2 regions of the Mesorhizobium sp. WSM3866 genome follow, and region 2 is predicted to be linked to the other one. Evidence: predicted binding sites of a transcription regulator. Region 2 holds the regulator's gene; the other holds the start of a gene.
What was found. The regulator LexA, encoded in region 2, represses DNA repair genes until DNA is damaged. The targets are predictions, from matches to a motif close to TGTTCNNNNTGTGTTCNG.
Positions count from the first base shown of each region.

Region 1 (7,587 bases), on a different contig from region 2:
GGCGCGGGTCGTCCGTGATCGCCGCGCTCGCCCAGGATGATTGTTCGAAAGCCGAAAGCATCGAGGCCGGGATAAAGCGGGTGCGCGAGGCATAGACGTGACGGTCGCCGCGCGCCGGCTGATTGTGCGGATAAAAGCGCTGCGGCACCACCAGGTGCAGGCTGTCCTTGGCGCGCGTCATCGCCACATAGAGCAGCCGCCGCTCCTCCTCGATATCCTCCTTGGTACCGACGCCGAGATCGGCCGGGATGCAGCCGTCGACCGTGTTGAGCACGAAGACGTTCTTCCACTCCTGGCCCTTGGCCGAATGGATCGTGGACAGGATCAGGTAATCCTCGTCGCGATGCGGCGGGCCGGCCTGGTCGCTGGTGGCGTCGGGCGGGTCGAGCGTCAGCTCGGTCAGGAAACGCTCGCGCGAGGGATAGCCCGACGCGATCTGCTCGAGCTGCAACAGGTCGGCCCGGCGCGTGATCGCGTCCTCGTGGATACGCTCCAGATGCGGCTCGTACCAGAGCCTGATCCGCTCGAGGTCGGCCGGCCATTTGGCGCCGGCGCGCAGCCCGCTGTAGATGTCGAAGAAGACCGGCCAGTCTTCGGCCGCGCGCTGCGGCGGCCGGAAGCGGGCAAGGCCGAGCGTCTCGTCGAGCGACGTCGCCATCGCCTCGACGATCTGTGAGGCGGCCGAAGGCCCGATGCCGGGCATCAACTGCAGCACCCGGAAGCCGGCGACCCTGTCGCGCGGGTTCTCGGCAAAGCGCAGCATCGCCAGCATGTCTTTCACATGCGCGGCATCGAGGAATTTCAGCCCGCCGAATTTGACGAAGGGGATGTTGCGCCGCGTGAGCTCCACCTCCAGCGGCCCGCTGTGATGCGAGGCGCGGAACAGCACGGCTTGCGCCTTGAGCGCCGTGCCGGCCTCGCGCTCGGCAAGGATCGCCTGGCAGACATAATTGGCCTGCTCAGCCTCGTCGCGCACGCTTACCAGTTGCGGCTTGTGCGACGACCGGCGTTCGGTCCAGAGATTCTTGGTGAAACGCTCGCTTGCCTCGCCGATCACTTTGTTGGCGGCGGCCAGGATCGGCTCGGTCGAGCGGTAATTGCGCTCCAGCATGACGATCTCGGCGCCTTGCGCGAACTGTTTTGGGAAATCGAGAATGTTGCGCACTTCCGCGGCCCGGAAGGAATATATCGACTGTGCGTCATCGCCCACCACGGTCAAGCCCGCGCCGTCCGGCTTCAGCGCCAACAGAATAGAGGCCTGCAGCCGGTTGGTGTCCTGGTATTCGTCGACCAGCACGTGGTCGAAGCGGGAGCCAAGGTGAGCGGCGATCTCCGGCTCGGCCGCCATCTGCGCCCAGTAGAGCAAAAGGTCGTCGTAATCGAGCACGTTCTGCGCCTGCTTGGCCTCGACATAAGCCGCGAACAGCTCCTTCAGCTGTTCCGCCCATCCTGAGCACCAGGGAAAGGCCGAGCCCAGCACCTCGCCGAGCGGCGCCTGGGCGTTCACCGCCCGCGAATAGATCTGCAGGCAGGTGGCTTTGGTCGGAAAACGGCTTTCGGTCTTGGAAAAACCGAGCTCGTGCCGGGCAAGGTTCATCAGGTCGGCCGAATCCTCGCGATCGTGGATGGTGAAAGCCGGATCGAGGCCGATCTGCTCGGCATAGTCGCGCAAGAGTCTGGCGCCGATACCATGGAAAGTACCGGCCCAGGATAGCGCATCGGCGATGATCGCGGCATCGCGGCCCAGCACCTCGCCGGCGATGCGCTCGACGCGCTTCGCCATTTCAGCCGCGGCGCGGCGCGAAAAGGTCATCAAAAGGATGCGGCGCGGATCGGCGCCCTTGACGATGAGGTGCGCCACGCGATGCGCCAGCGTGCTGGTCTTGCCGGAGCCGGCCCCGGCGATCACCAGCAGCGGCGCGGCCACCCTGCCGTCGCCATGCACCACCGCCAGCCGCTGCTCGTCGTTCAGCCGGGCAAGATAGGCAGGAGTTTCGAAGGACGAATCACGGGCGGCGATGTTCATTGCCCATCAAGCATCGTTTCCGCTTTGTTCGCAATACAGCTAATCTCGCCCAAAGGCGGCCAAGTGGGGGGCGATGCCCGGCAGGGCAGAGGGGACGCTGTACGCGCCGGCATGTGCTGGATAGGCCGGCCATCTTCCCAACAAGCGCGAGAACGGCCGATCTACCTTTTCGGCTCGACGCCCATCGCCGCCGACTGGCGCCGCAGCGACCGCCGATCGTCCGGCGGCGCGAGATCGCCGGACGCCTCCTCGATGATCCTCATCGTGACGCGATAGGCCGTGTAGCCGAACAGGCCGACGAGCAGCAGACGGATCATGACATCTCCTCGTGAGTTAACGAGGTTCAACCGGAGACAGGCGCGTTGGTTCCCGCCGGACGGCGCAACCAAACCGCCGCCGCCTCGTTTGCTTCGAAGAAAGGGGCGAACGAGAGGAGGTCGTCATGAAGAAACTTCCTGTGCTGCTGGCTCTCGCGGCAGGGCTCGGGCTCGCCGCCTGCGACAACAGCGTGCAGCCCACCAAGGCGCCAAGCGACACCGTCGACAAAAACCCGCAGGTCGACAAGAACCCGGTGCCGCAATCGACCACCGGCGGCGACCAGCCCGGCACGCCGCCGAAGCAATGAGAGCGGACGATGTTGTCGGGAGACGAAGCGGCGGCGCCGCAGAAGAAGGCCGGCGCTGCTTGGGAGGAAGCTGGAAAGCGCCGGCCAAGCGGGAAAATCAGGCCCGCCGCAGGATCAAAGATAGCTGAGTCTCTCCGCCGCGTCATGGGGCGATCGCGCTAGCCGGCTACAGGTATCCGTCCAAACGCTTTGTCGGCCTTCAAAGATCGGAGAATCTCAGGGGTGTGTTTGCGTCGCTTGCGCCGCCGCGTCACGCCATCGCGGCGCGCGCCAGCGGCACGTTGGCGATCTCCAGGTCCAACTGGCGCTGCGTCAGCGCCGCTTCGGCCATGATCCACTGCTTGAACAGCTCCACCTTGCGGGCGCCGAGCGCCTTGATGGGGCTGACGAAATACCAGCCGGCGGTGTTGGGATGGTGGACCGCGAAGGGGGCGACCAGCCGCTCGGCTCGGATGTCGCTTGCCATATAGGCGCGGTTGGCAACGGCAAAGCCCATGCCGGCATTGGCCGCCTCGTAGGACATCATGCAGGAATCGAAATAGATGCTCTTGGTCTCGCCAAGCACGAAACTCGCGCCGGCAAAAGCCAGCCACGACTGCCAGTTCTGGGTGCAGGTGTCGGAGTGGAGCAGGGTGAAGTGCCTGAGGTCCTCCGGCGTCACCTTGGACAGCGGCTTATCGCCCAGCACCTCGCGGAACAGCTTGCGGCTGCACACCGGCGTCAGGTCCTCCTTGAACAGCAGCGCGGAGTTGAGGCCGGGGAAATTGCCGTCGCCGTAGCGGATCTCGAGATCGTATTCGGAGGTCGCGAATTCATGCGTGGCATAGGAAGTCGAGACCCGCATTTCGATATCCGGATACTGCCGCTGGAAGGTGGCAAGCCGCGGAAACAGCCAGCGCGCCGCGAAGGTCGGCAAAACGCAGATCTTCAGCACATGCGCCTGGGATTGGCCGGTCGCCTCCATGCTGGCAGCCACGATCCGCTCCAGCGCCTCGCGCACGCGCGCCACGTAGGTCTCGCCTTCCGGCGTCAGCGACACCGCATTGCCGCCGCGCTGGAAGATCTTGAAGCGCAGCTGGTCCTCCAGGCTCTTCACCCGCTGGCTGACGGCGGAGGCGGTAATGAACTGCTCTTCGCCCGCGCGCGTGAAGTTGCGGTGCCTGGCGGCGCTCTCCACGATTTTCAGCGAGTTTAAGTTGACCTGGCTGAGCAGACGCACGGGGTTCGACCTTTAGCTATGCTTAAAGTAGCACCAGCATTCCTAAATTTACAGGGGAGGGTGCTCAATCGACTGTTTACCAAGTGTTGCACCGACCTTGGAGAAGTAGAATGAACGCCCATACAATCCCCGAACTGCGCTATGCGATGAGCCGTGAAGCCATCATCGGTCATGATACGGCGTGGAAAGTGTCGAGCTTCGGCGTCGCCCAGTATCTTCACGGCTACGACCCGCAACTGCTCGCCGCGATCGAGGAGGCGGCGCTCAAGCTCAAGGCCAGCCACGCCGTGCACAAGCATCTCGACCTCACCTTCATCACTGGCGCGGACCGCTACATTCCCGAGATCAAGGAACTGCTCAACGACAAGCTGCGGCTGGAACGGCTGTCCGACATGATGGGCACCAAGCTCGAACCCTATCCGCTGTCTATCGTCGGCTCGACCGTCACCTTCATGAACCCCAAGGACGGCGCCGTCGACTGGCACTGCGATGGCGTTCCGGTGACGGAACTCATTCCGCTCTCGATCAGCGATCCTCTGATCGGCGGCCATCTTGAAATCTATTGCGACGATTCCGAGACGGGGCGTGCCATCCTCGAATCCGGCAGCGACCTGCCGCGCAACAGGGTCATGCGCATCGACCACAAGATGAATTACGCCACGCTCGGCCAGTTCCTCGGCGTGCTCCATCGCACCGCGCCGATCCAGCTCGGCTCGCGCGTCACCCTGGTGCTCAACCAGCGTTCGGTGGCGAAGCCCTATGTCGACGACAACCGCATGTTCTACCTCGCCGCCGACAACGACCAGGACCGCGGCTGGGTGAACGAACTGGCCGAGGACGTCTGGACGAACCAGCTGCCGGCCTATCGCCGCCATGCCGAAGAACATCCCGTGCCGAAGCCGGCTGTCGATCCGGTCTCCGGCGGAGCCAGGGAATCGTGGTAGTGGCTGACGATCCGGCCGGTCGCCAGCCGCCTTCAGCATCGCTGAGCCTGGGCCCGGTCACCGCCGGAAGGCGGAAGGACCGTTCCAGCGCCGCTCCCCCGGTGGCGCTGGCCTTTGCCTTCGGCGCCGTGGCGCTCTGGGCAACCAACGCTTTCGTCGGCAAGACGCTGCTTGCCAATCACCCGGTATCGGAGGTGCAGTTCCTGCAGTTCTCAGGCGCCGCGCTGGTCTTTGCGCTGATCAGGTTCTTCCCTTCTCCCCTTGTGATCAAGGGGGCGGGACGGATCGCCGACGCAGGAGTTTCTTCCAACATCCCTCATCCGTCTCGGGGCTCTGCGCCGATCCAGCTTCTCCCACAGAGGGAGAAGGCGAGTACCGTGCTCGCCTGCGCCGTCGGCTTCATCGGCCTCGTCGGCACCATGGTGCTGCAATACATCGCCTTCGCCTCGATGCCGGTCATCGAGGCCAATCTCGTTGCCTATACCTGGCCGCTGATGGTCGCCGCCGCCGTCATCGTGCTCGGCCGTCCGCGGCGGCCGCTGCTGCTTGGACTGACCGCCGCTCTTGGCTTCGCCGGCGTCGCGCTGGTGATCTCCGGCGGAGGCGCGCATGCCTGGTTCGGAGGTAGCCCCGTCGGTTATTGCGCCGCCTTCGGCTCGGCACTTTGCATGGCCTTCTACTCGCTTGCCGTCGGCCGCCTTGCCGTGCCGCCCGATCGGCTTCTGCTGCCTTCGGCGCTGATCGGCGTGGCGCTGACCTTCGCATGGTGCCTGCATGACGGCGTCGCCGCCCTGGGCGGCTTGGACCTGCTGCTCGGACTCTATCTCGGCGCCGGGCCGATGGGGCTCGGCTATTATTTCTGGTCGCGCGCGCTCAGCCTCGATCAGGATGGGCGGCTCGCGGTCGTGGCGTATCTCACGCCGATCGCTTCCACGCTTTTGCTGGCGCTGTCGGGCGAAAGCCTGTCGATGACGGCCATGGCTGGCGCCGTCCTTGTCATCGGCAGTTGCATTGCTGTCGGCATCGAACGTCCGGAGGGCTGAAGACCATGCCAGGGATCGTACCAGGAAACATGCCAGGGAGCGGGCTTGACGACGACGAACGCCGGGCCAGACAGGAGGCGCATTGGCTGGTCAAGGAATTCGGCGCCGAGGCGCAGCTCTATGCCGCCATGAAGGCTGAGAAGGCCATCGAGCAGAAGGATTTCGGCCGCTGCGCCCGCTGGAAACGCGTGCTGGAGATTCTGGCCGACGGCCCGACCGATCTCCGGCGCGGCGCTGCCGCGAAATAAGCGACTTGCCCTAACGAATCGGGCATGATCGATGATCGGAGAGCCAGCGCTGCTCGCAATTATTGGCTTTCCGTCCAGAATTCCAATTTTTGCAGGAATTACTCGTAGAAATTGAAGTGCTGTTGCGTCATTTCCTCGCCCGTGCAGAGCTTCGGTGCTGTAAAGTGTTTGTTGTAGGTATTAGAATTCCTAACTTGCGCGGTCGCGGCCCGCGGTGAAAACATACCTTCGGTATTGAGTCTCGCACGTTTACTGACTCTGGACGTCCGTTGGGGGACAGGTCCAATAAGATACCTAGACTAAAGTCTTAAAAACAGCTGGTCATTTGAGAGCCAGCAGAAGGTGAAAAAATTGTCCAATATCGACGACAAGACTGCAATCGAGCTGACCGCCGACATTGTTTCGGCCTATGTGGGCAACAACCCGCTTCCGGCATCCGGCCTACCTGATCTGATCGCCAGCGTCAGCGCTTCGGTGCGCAAGCTCGCCGGGGGCGCCCCGGTGAAGGAAAGCGCGCCGCAGACGCCGGCCGTCAATCCGAAGCGTTCGGTATTCCCCGACTACATCGTCTGCCTCGAGGACGGCAAGAAGTTCAAGTCGCTGAAGCGGCACCTGTCGACCGACCATGGGCTGACGCCGGACGAATATCGCGCGAAATGGGGCCTGCCGGCGGACTATCCGATGGTGGCGCCCAGTTATTCGGCCACTCGCTCGGCGCTGGCCAAGTCTTCCGGCCTGGGCCGCAAGCCGGCCGCGGATTCCGGCAGGGGCAAGCGCAAAGCCAAGGCCTGAGCCGAAGGTCATGCTGCCCGCAACGGACGGCGCCACGCCGTCGGCCGACCGCTTTGCCGCGCTCGACGCGTTGCGTCGCAGGGTGGCCATCCAGTCTTGCGCCGTTGCCGGCGAGGGGTCAAGGCGCGGCGTGTCCTGTTTTCATTGGACCTGCCGGCCATCGATCTGCGTACCGCGCTCGACGCGCTCGACAATTTCGAGCGCGCCATCGTCGAGCATGACGACCGGCCGGTCGTCGCTGCGCGACGGCTGAGATGCCTCGCGGTCCTGGACGGCATCATCGGCGGCTGAAAAGGCGCATGGTCAAGGCGGTTCCGAGACAATCGCGCAGCGGTTTTCCGGAATCATGTGAGGAGCGGTATTCAGCGTCAGCACCTGTTGCCGGACCCGCTCGGGCCGCCTTCAATTGCGCGGCAGCTTGCGCGCCCCGGTGCCTCGATCCTGGTCGGCGGCGAGGCTGTCCGCCTCGACGGCGGTCATTTCCAGAAAATAGACAAACATTTGACAGCGCGTGCTTGAAAGCATCTTTGCCAGCCTGCGCGTGATCTCCGCCACATATCTCAGCAGATCGTTTGCCGCCCCGTCCATCGTGAGCTCCTAAACAAGCCAAGTTATTGTTGTTGTTCTTCTTGATCATTCTTGGCGCTTACGCGCCACTCACAGTGCAATGCCAAATTCGCAGGGTCACGA
Region 1 is NZ_NSGC01000003.1:80,208-87,794, reverse strand. It holds gene CK222_RS08465 (ATP-dependent helicase) at 1-2,026, opposite strand, end outside; gene CK222_RS32215 (hypothetical protein) at 2,188-2,343, opposite strand; gene CK222_RS08455 (hypothetical protein) at 2,469-2,651, shown strand; gene CK222_RS08450 (LysR substrate-binding domain-containing protein) at 2,902-3,870, opposite strand; gene CK222_RS32210 (hypothetical protein) at 3,981-4,814, shown strand; gene CK222_RS08435 (DMT family transporter) at 4,862-5,857, shown strand; gene CK222_RS08430 (hypothetical protein) at 5,863-6,105, shown strand; gene CK222_RS08425 (MucR family transcriptional regulator) at 6,457-6,897, shown strand; gene CK222_RS32205 (hypothetical protein) at 7,042-7,188, shown strand; gene CK222_RS08420 (hypothetical protein) at 7,300-7,485, opposite strand.
Region 1: the regulator LexA is predicted to act here: its motif matches at 2,041-2,058, upstream of CK222_RS08465 (ATP-dependent helicase).

Region 2 (7,587 bases):
CGCTGCTGCCCAATTTGATCGCCGATCGCGCGCTGGTGCCGGAGTTCTACGATCAGTATGTCAGGCCGGAGAACCTGGCGCGTCAGCTGGAAGCCCTGTTTGCCGATACCGGCATGCGCGCCTGGCAGCGGGCAGGTTTCGCCGAAATCGCCAGGCGCATGGCGACCGACAGGCCGTCGGGCGAGATTGCTGCCGAGGTGGTGCTGGGGTGCATCAAGAAAGCGAATAGGGAGTAGCGAATAGCGAGCAGGCTAGGCGCGAGCGCCGACGGGTTTCTTTCACTGCTCGCTACTCGCTATTTCGCTATTCGCTCAATCACCGCTTCGCAATCGGCACGTAGTCGCGCTCCGTGGCGCCGGTGTAGAGCTGGCGCGGGCGGCCGATCTTCTGGTGCGGGTCTTCGATCATTTCCTTCCACTGCGCGATCCAGCCGACGGTGCGGGCGACCGCGAACAGCACGGTGAACATGGTGGTTGGGAAGCCCAGCGCCTTCAGCGTGATACCCGAATAGAAGTCGACGTTCGGATAGAGCTTCTTCTCGATGAAATACTCGTCGGTCAGCGCGATCTTCTCCAGCTCCATCGCGATGTCGAGCAGCGGATCATCCTTGATGCCGAGCTCGCCCAGCACCTCATGCGCCGTCTTCTGCATGATCTTGGCGCGCGGATCGTAGTTCTTGTAGACGCGATGGCCGAAGCCCATCAGGCGGAACGGGTCGTTCTTGTCCTTGGCGCGGGCGATGAATTCCGGGATGTGATCGACATGGCCGATCTCGCCCAGCATGTTGAGGGCCGCCTCGTTGGCGCCGCCATGCGCGGGGCCCCAGAGGCAAGCAATGCCGGCCGCGATGCAGGCGAACGGATTGGCGCCCGAAGAGCCGGCGAGACGAACCGTCGAAGTCGACGCGTTCTGCTCGTGATCGGCGTGCAGGATGAAGATGCGCTCCATGGCGCGCGCCAGCACCGGATTGATCTTGTACTCCTCACACGGCACGGCAAAGCACATGTGCAGGAAGTTGGCGGCGAAATTCAGCTCGTTCTTCGGGTAAATGAAGGGCTGGCCGATGTGGTATTTGTAGGCCATCGCCGCGATCGTCGGCATCTTGGCGATCAGTCGCATGGAGGCGACCATGCGCTGATATGGGTCCGAGATGTCGGTCGAGTCGTGGTAGAAGGCCGACAGCGCGCCGACCACGCCGCACATGACGGCCATCGGATGGGCGTCGCGGCGGAAGCCGGTGAAGAAGCGCGACATCTGCTCATGCACCATGGTGTGGCGCGTCACGCGATAGTCGAAGTCGTCCTTCTGCGCCTTGGTCGGCAATTCGCCGTAGAGCAGGAGATAACAGACCTCGAGGAAGTCGCCGTGCTCGGCGAGCTGGTCGATCGGGTAGCCGCGATGCAGCAGGATGCCGGCGTCGCCGTCGATGAAGGTGATCGCCGACTCGCAGCTTGCCGTCGAGGTGAAACCGGGATCGTAGGTGAAGGCCCCGGTGGTGCTGTACAGCGCGCCGATGTCGATCACGTCGGGCCCGGTCGAGCCGCTTCGCACCTTGAATTCATGCGTCTTGCCGGCGAGCTCGAGCCTTGCGGTCGACTCGCGCGCCTTGCCGCCCGATTCCAGTTTTGTCGCAGCTTCGCTCATTGCAAACTCCTTTATGTTTTCTCATGCCGGCAAGGCAATTCCTGCAAACGACACGTCGAAATCACCGGAATGCGCGAACTTGCCACCGCATTTTAGGAGGTGCGTGCCAGATTGGGCCAAGGCCTAATGTTGCACTGCGAAACACACCTTTCAATGCCAATCTTCTTGGGCCAGTTCGCTCCTAATCGATTTGATCCGCAACCCGCGCCAGGCTCTCCTCACGGCCGAGCACAGCGAGCACATCGAACACGCCGGGCGAGGTGCTGCGGCCGGTGAGCGCAGCTCTCAGCGGTTGAGCCACGGCGCCGAGCTTATGGCCGCCTGCCTGCGCAAAATCGCGAATAGCGGCTTCCGCGGTCGCGGCGCTCCATTCGCTGGAGATCGCGGCGAGCGCGGCATGGGTACCGCGCAAAATGGCGCGGGCGTCGCTGCCAAGCAACCCCGCAGCCCTTTCGTCGAGCTGCAAGGGCCGCTCGGCGAACAGGAAGCCGGCTCCATCGACGAGCTCGACCAAGGTCTTTGCCCGCTCCTTGAGGCCCGGCATGGCAGCAAGCAGCTGTGCCTGGCGCCTGTCGTCGAGCTTGGCCGCAAGCGCCGGGCCACCCTCGAGATAGGGCAGGGTGGCTACGAGAATATCAAATAGCGCCTTGTCGTCCATCTTGCGCATATGGACGCCGTTCAGCGCCTCGAGCTTGGCGAAGTCGAACCGGGCGGCGCCCTTGTTGACGTCGCCGATGTCGAACCAGGAGATCATATCCTTGATCGACATCACCTCGTCGTCGCCGTGGCTCCAGCCGAGCCTGGCCAGATAGTTGAGCAGGGCCTCCGGCAGATAGCCCATGGCGCGATAAGCCTCGACGCCGAGCGCGCCGTGGCGCTTCGACAGCTTGGCGCCGTCGGCACCATGGATCAGCGGGATGTGCGACATCGACGGCACGGTCCAGCCCATGGCGTTGTAGATTACGGTCTGGCGCGCGGCGTTGGTCAGGTGATCGTCGCCGCGGATGATGTGGGTGACGCCCATATCGTGATCGTCGACGACGACGGCATGCATGTAGGTCGGGTTGCCGTCCGAGCGCAGGATGATGAAGTCGTCGAGGTCCTTGTTCGGGAATCGCACCTCGCCCTGCACGCGGTCGTGCACGACGGTCTCTCCTTCGGTCGGCGCCTTGATGCGGATGGCGCCCTTGACGCCGGGAGGCGCCTCGGAGGGGTCGCGGTCGCGCCACTGGCCATTGTAGCGCGGCGGCAGCCCCTTGGCCCGCGCCGCCTCGCGCATCGCCTCCAGCTCGGCAGGCGTCTCATAGCTGTAATAGGCCTTGCCCAGCCGTACGAGCTCCTCTGCCACCTCACGGTGGCGCGGCGCTCGCTCGAACTGCGACACGGCCTCGCCGTCCCATGAGAGGCCGAGCCAGGTCAGCCCGTCCAGGATAGCGGCTGTCGCCGCTTCGGTGGAGCGCTCGCGGTCGGTGTCCTCGATGCGCAGCAGCATCGTGCCGCCCGTGTGCCTGGCGTAGAGCCAGTTGAACAGCGCCGTGCGCGCCCCGCCGATGTGCAGATAGCCGGTGGGCGAGGGGGCAAAGCGGGTGACGACCTTGTCGGACATGGAACTCTCGGAAGAAGCTCTGAAGCGGGCATGATTGCGCGGACTTTCGCGCGGTGGGCGTTCATGTAGCATAGGAGGTCTGGGGCGCAAGGGGCAGACCCGATGGCTGGACGTGGCCGGGGTGCGGAGGATGGCGAGAAGACGACAGCTGGCGTGAGCGAGCGCCTGCTGTTTGCCGACACCGTGCCTGCTGAGGCAGTACCGGTTTGGGTTCCCGTGCCGCGTCCGGCCACCGAGATTTCGGACGGCGACGCCGTCGTGAAGCCGCCTCCGCCGGCAGCCATCGACTTGATCCGCAGGCGGTTCCGCCGAGCCTCGTTTTCCGCGATTCGCCGGGGTGTGGCCGAGGCAGCCTCCACCGAGCTCGACCGCGGCATCGGCTTCCTCCTGGTGCCGGTGTTCCTGGCCGCCGGCGTGATACTCTATTATTCCTTGAGCGCCGAGCCGGATCTTTACAGACCGCTGGCGGCGGTGGCGCTGATGGCTCTATGCGCGGCGGTTTCGCGTCCCTGGCTGAAGACACACCTGGTCTTTATGGCGGCGTTGTTTTGCGCGCTGGGATTCGTCGCCGCGAAGGTCGAGACCTGGCGCGCCGCTACACCGATGCTCGGCTCCGAAATCCAGACGCGGCTGACAGGCCGCGTCGTCATCGCCGAGGAAATGGCCAATGGCCGCGTCAGGCTGACCATCGATCTCGTCTCGACCGCGCATCCAAAGCTGCGCTACGCGCCGGATCGCGTCAGGCTTTCGGCACGCAGGATCCCGGCCGGCATGAAGGCCGGATCGCTGGTGATGGGTTACGCGCGGCTTCTGCCGCCGACCGGGCCGGTCCGTCCCGAAAGCTATGATTTTTCCTTCGACAGCTATTTTTCCGGCATCGGCGGCAGCGGATTTTTCCTCGGCGACCCGAAAGTCATTCCGCCAACCGACCCGATCGCTCAGACGAGCATCGCCTCGGCCATCGAGAACGCGCGCGAAAATATTGCCGACCACATCAGAAGCACCGTCGGCGGACCCGAAGGCGAGATTGCCGCCGCACTGATCGTCGGCGTGCGCGCCGGCATTCCCGAGGACATCAACGAGGCGATGCGGCGGACCGGCATCTATCACATCATCTCGATTTCGGGCCTGCACATGGCGCTGGTCGCCGGCACGGTCATGCTTCTGCTGCGCGGCGCCTTTGCGCTGTTCCCGGATTTTTCGTCACGCCGGCCGGTGAAGAAATATGCCGCGACAATCGCGCTTATGTCGATCGCCGCCTATCTCGTCATCTCCGGCGTGGTGGTCGCCGCCGAGCGAAGCTTCATCATGCTGGCCGTCATGCTGATCGCCGTGCTTTTCGACCGAGCCGCGCTGACGATGCGCAACTTGGCGATCTCGGCCATCGCCGTCATCCTGGTGTCGCCGCATGAAGTGGTTGGCCCGAGCTTTCAGATGTCGTTCGCGGCAACCGCCGCCCTTGTCGGCGCCTATGCCGGCTGGTCCGACTACCGCGCCGGCAAGGTGAGAGCGCCGCCGGACAAGCGTTCGTTCCTGCGGTTCATGTCGCACAAACTGGCAGTCGGAGCAGGTGGCGCCGCAATGACGTCGATCATTGCCGGAAGTGCCACGGCGCTGTTTGCCATCTGGCATTTCCAGCGCGTCTCGCCGCTCAGCCTGCTGGCCAATCTCGCGATCATGCCGATCGTCACGATCGTGATGTTTCTCGCCGTCGCCAGCGCGGTCATGATGCCGTTCGGCTTCGACGGGCCCTTCCTCTATTTGATGGGCAAGGGCCTGGCGGCGATGATCGCGATCTCGGCGTGGATTTCGGAGTGGTCGCCGGTCGATGCCGTGGGCCTGATCTCGATCCATTCGGTGCTGCTGGCGACGATCGCGCTCGTCATCGCCACGATGGCGACTACCTGGTTCAGGCTGGCCGCAATTCCTTTCGCTGCCGCGGCCGTGATGATCATCCCGCAGGTGCGCACGCCGGACCTGCTGATCTCGGAGGACGCGCATCTGGTGGCGATGCCGATCGGCGGCGGCGAACTCGCCATCAATCGCGCCCGCTCCAACGAGTTCACCACCGATAACTGGAAACGTGCGCTCAAGGCCGAAACGATCGTGCCGCCGGAGACATTCGCCAAGGGCACGCTGGACTTGGCCGATCCGGTCGACCTGCCGCCTGGATCGCCCTTTTACTGCACGGGCGATCTCTGCATTGGCCGGCATCCATCAGGCGCGATCGTCGCGCTCGCCGAGAACCGCGAAGCTGCCCGGCCTGCCTGCGACTTCGCAGACCTCATCGTCATCAACGACGCCACGGCCTACAATCCCTGCCACGATCCGCGTATCCTCGTCGTCACCAAGCGGCAGCTCGCGCGCGACGGCAGTGCCGCCGTCTTCTTCGATCCGCAATCGGCGACGGCGCGAGCAACCATTCAATACGCCGTCGAAAAACCGTACCGCCCTTGGCACGAACAGCGGCGCTACTCGCGTGAGGCGAGGGGGTTGGCGCCTTACAAGAAGCCCGAGAAGCCGGAAGCCAAGCCGCAGCCCCCTCAGTAGCGGCGGATGAGCCCGACGAGCTTGCCCTGAACCTTCACGCGATCGGGACCGAAGATGCGCGTCTCATAGGCCGGATTGGCAGCCTCGAGCGCGATGGAGGCGCCCTTGCGGCGGAAGCGCTTCAGCGTCGCCTCCTCGTCATCGACCAGCGCCACGACGATCTCCCCGGGGCTCGCAGTGCTGGCGTTGCGGATGATGACCGTGTCGCCGTCGAAGATGCCGGCCTCGATCATCGAGTCGCCTTTGACCTCGAGCGCGTAGTGCTCGCCGCCCGCGATCATGTCCGGCGGCACTGTGATCGAATGCGTCTGGTGCTGGATGGCGTCGATCGGCACGCCGGCGGCAATGCGACCCATCACCGGGATGGAGACGGCTGAAACGGCGTCGTCGTCATTGCTGGGCGTCGGCGTGCGGGCGGGCGCCGCGGGTTTGATCTGGCGGCCGAGATTGCCTTGGCCGCCCTGGATGACGCTCGGCGAGAACTTCTTCGCCGCATTGAGGCCGGGCGCGATCGAGTCAGGTAGGCGCAGCACTTCAAGGGCACGCGCCCGGTTCGGAAGCCGGCGAATGAAACCGCGCTCCTCCAGCGCCGTGATCAGGCGGTGGATGCCCGATTTCGAGGCAAGGTCGAGCGCTTCCTTCATCTCATCGAAAGACGGCGGAATGCCGCTTTCCTTGAGCCGTTCATGGATGAACATCAGCAGTTCATGTTGTTTGCGCGTCAGCATGGCGGCCCCCATGGGTTCTGAAACCAGAATCAGAAAAACAAACCCAGAACAAACACTATCTGTTCCAGTTGTGTTCCGCAACCGTTTAAAGTTTAGTGAATGTGTTGACGTTTTGTTCAGCGTAACATCAGAACGCTGCATTCCTCGCCGGCTTCAGCCGCCGGTGCGAAGGGTTGGCGCACGATCAGGCCATTGGCATCGGCGAGCATCCTCAACATCGAGGAATCCTGGATGCCGAACGGTGTTGCGATCAACGCCCCCGCATCTTCGCGGACCACGGCGCGCACATAGTCCTGCCTGAGATCGTTGGCGTGCATTGCGACGCCTAACCGGGCCGTGCGGATTTCCTGACGGCAGGACCGGCCGCCCAGCCGCGCCAGAAGCGGCTTCAGGAACAGCTGCGAGCAGACCAGGCTTGCGACCGGATTGCCGGGCAGGCCGATGCAGCGAATGTCGCCGAGCCGGCCAAACATCAGCGGCTTGCCGGGACGCATGGCGATCTTCCAGAAGTCGAGCTGCATGCCTTCGCCGGTCAGCACGTCATGGATCAAGTCGTGGTCGCCGACGGAGGCGCCGCCAAGCGTGACGATGACGTCGGCGCCGGCCTTGACCGCCTTCTTGACCAGGGCCGCGATCGCGTCCTTGCGGTCGGCGGCGATGCCGAGGTCGAGCGCGCGCGCGCCGACCGACTGGGCCGTAGCTGTGACGCCACAGGCATTCGACGAGATGATCTGGTCGGGGCCGAGCGCGCTGCCCGGCGGCAGCAATTCATCGCCGGTGGCGATGATGGCGAGCAGCGGCTGCCGCACCACGTTGAGACTCGGATGGTTGGCCGATGCCGCCAGCGAAAGCGCCGCCGGATCGAGCTGGCGGCCTTTTTCGAGGAGCAGGTCGCCCTCGCAGAAGTCGAGGCCGCGGCGACGGACGTTTCGTCCCTCCACGGTCGGCTCGGTCACTTCGATGCCGCCGCCGCCGAGATCGCGGACATTCTCCTGGATAACGATGGTATCGGCGCCTTCGGGGAGCGGCGCGCCGGTGAAGATGCGCACGGCCTCGCCC
Region 2 is NZ_NSGC01000005.1:201,406-208,992, reverse strand. It holds gene lpxB (lipid-A-disaccharide synthase) at 1-236, shown strand, start outside; gene gltA (citrate synthase) at 316-1,644, opposite strand; gene gltX (glutamate--tRNA ligase) at 1,826-3,250, opposite strand; gene CK222_RS14050 (ComEC/Rec2 family competence protein) at 3,353-5,800, shown strand; gene lexA (transcriptional repressor LexA) at 5,794-6,528, opposite strand; gene glp (gephyrin-like molybdotransferase Glp) at 6,645-7,587, opposite strand, start outside.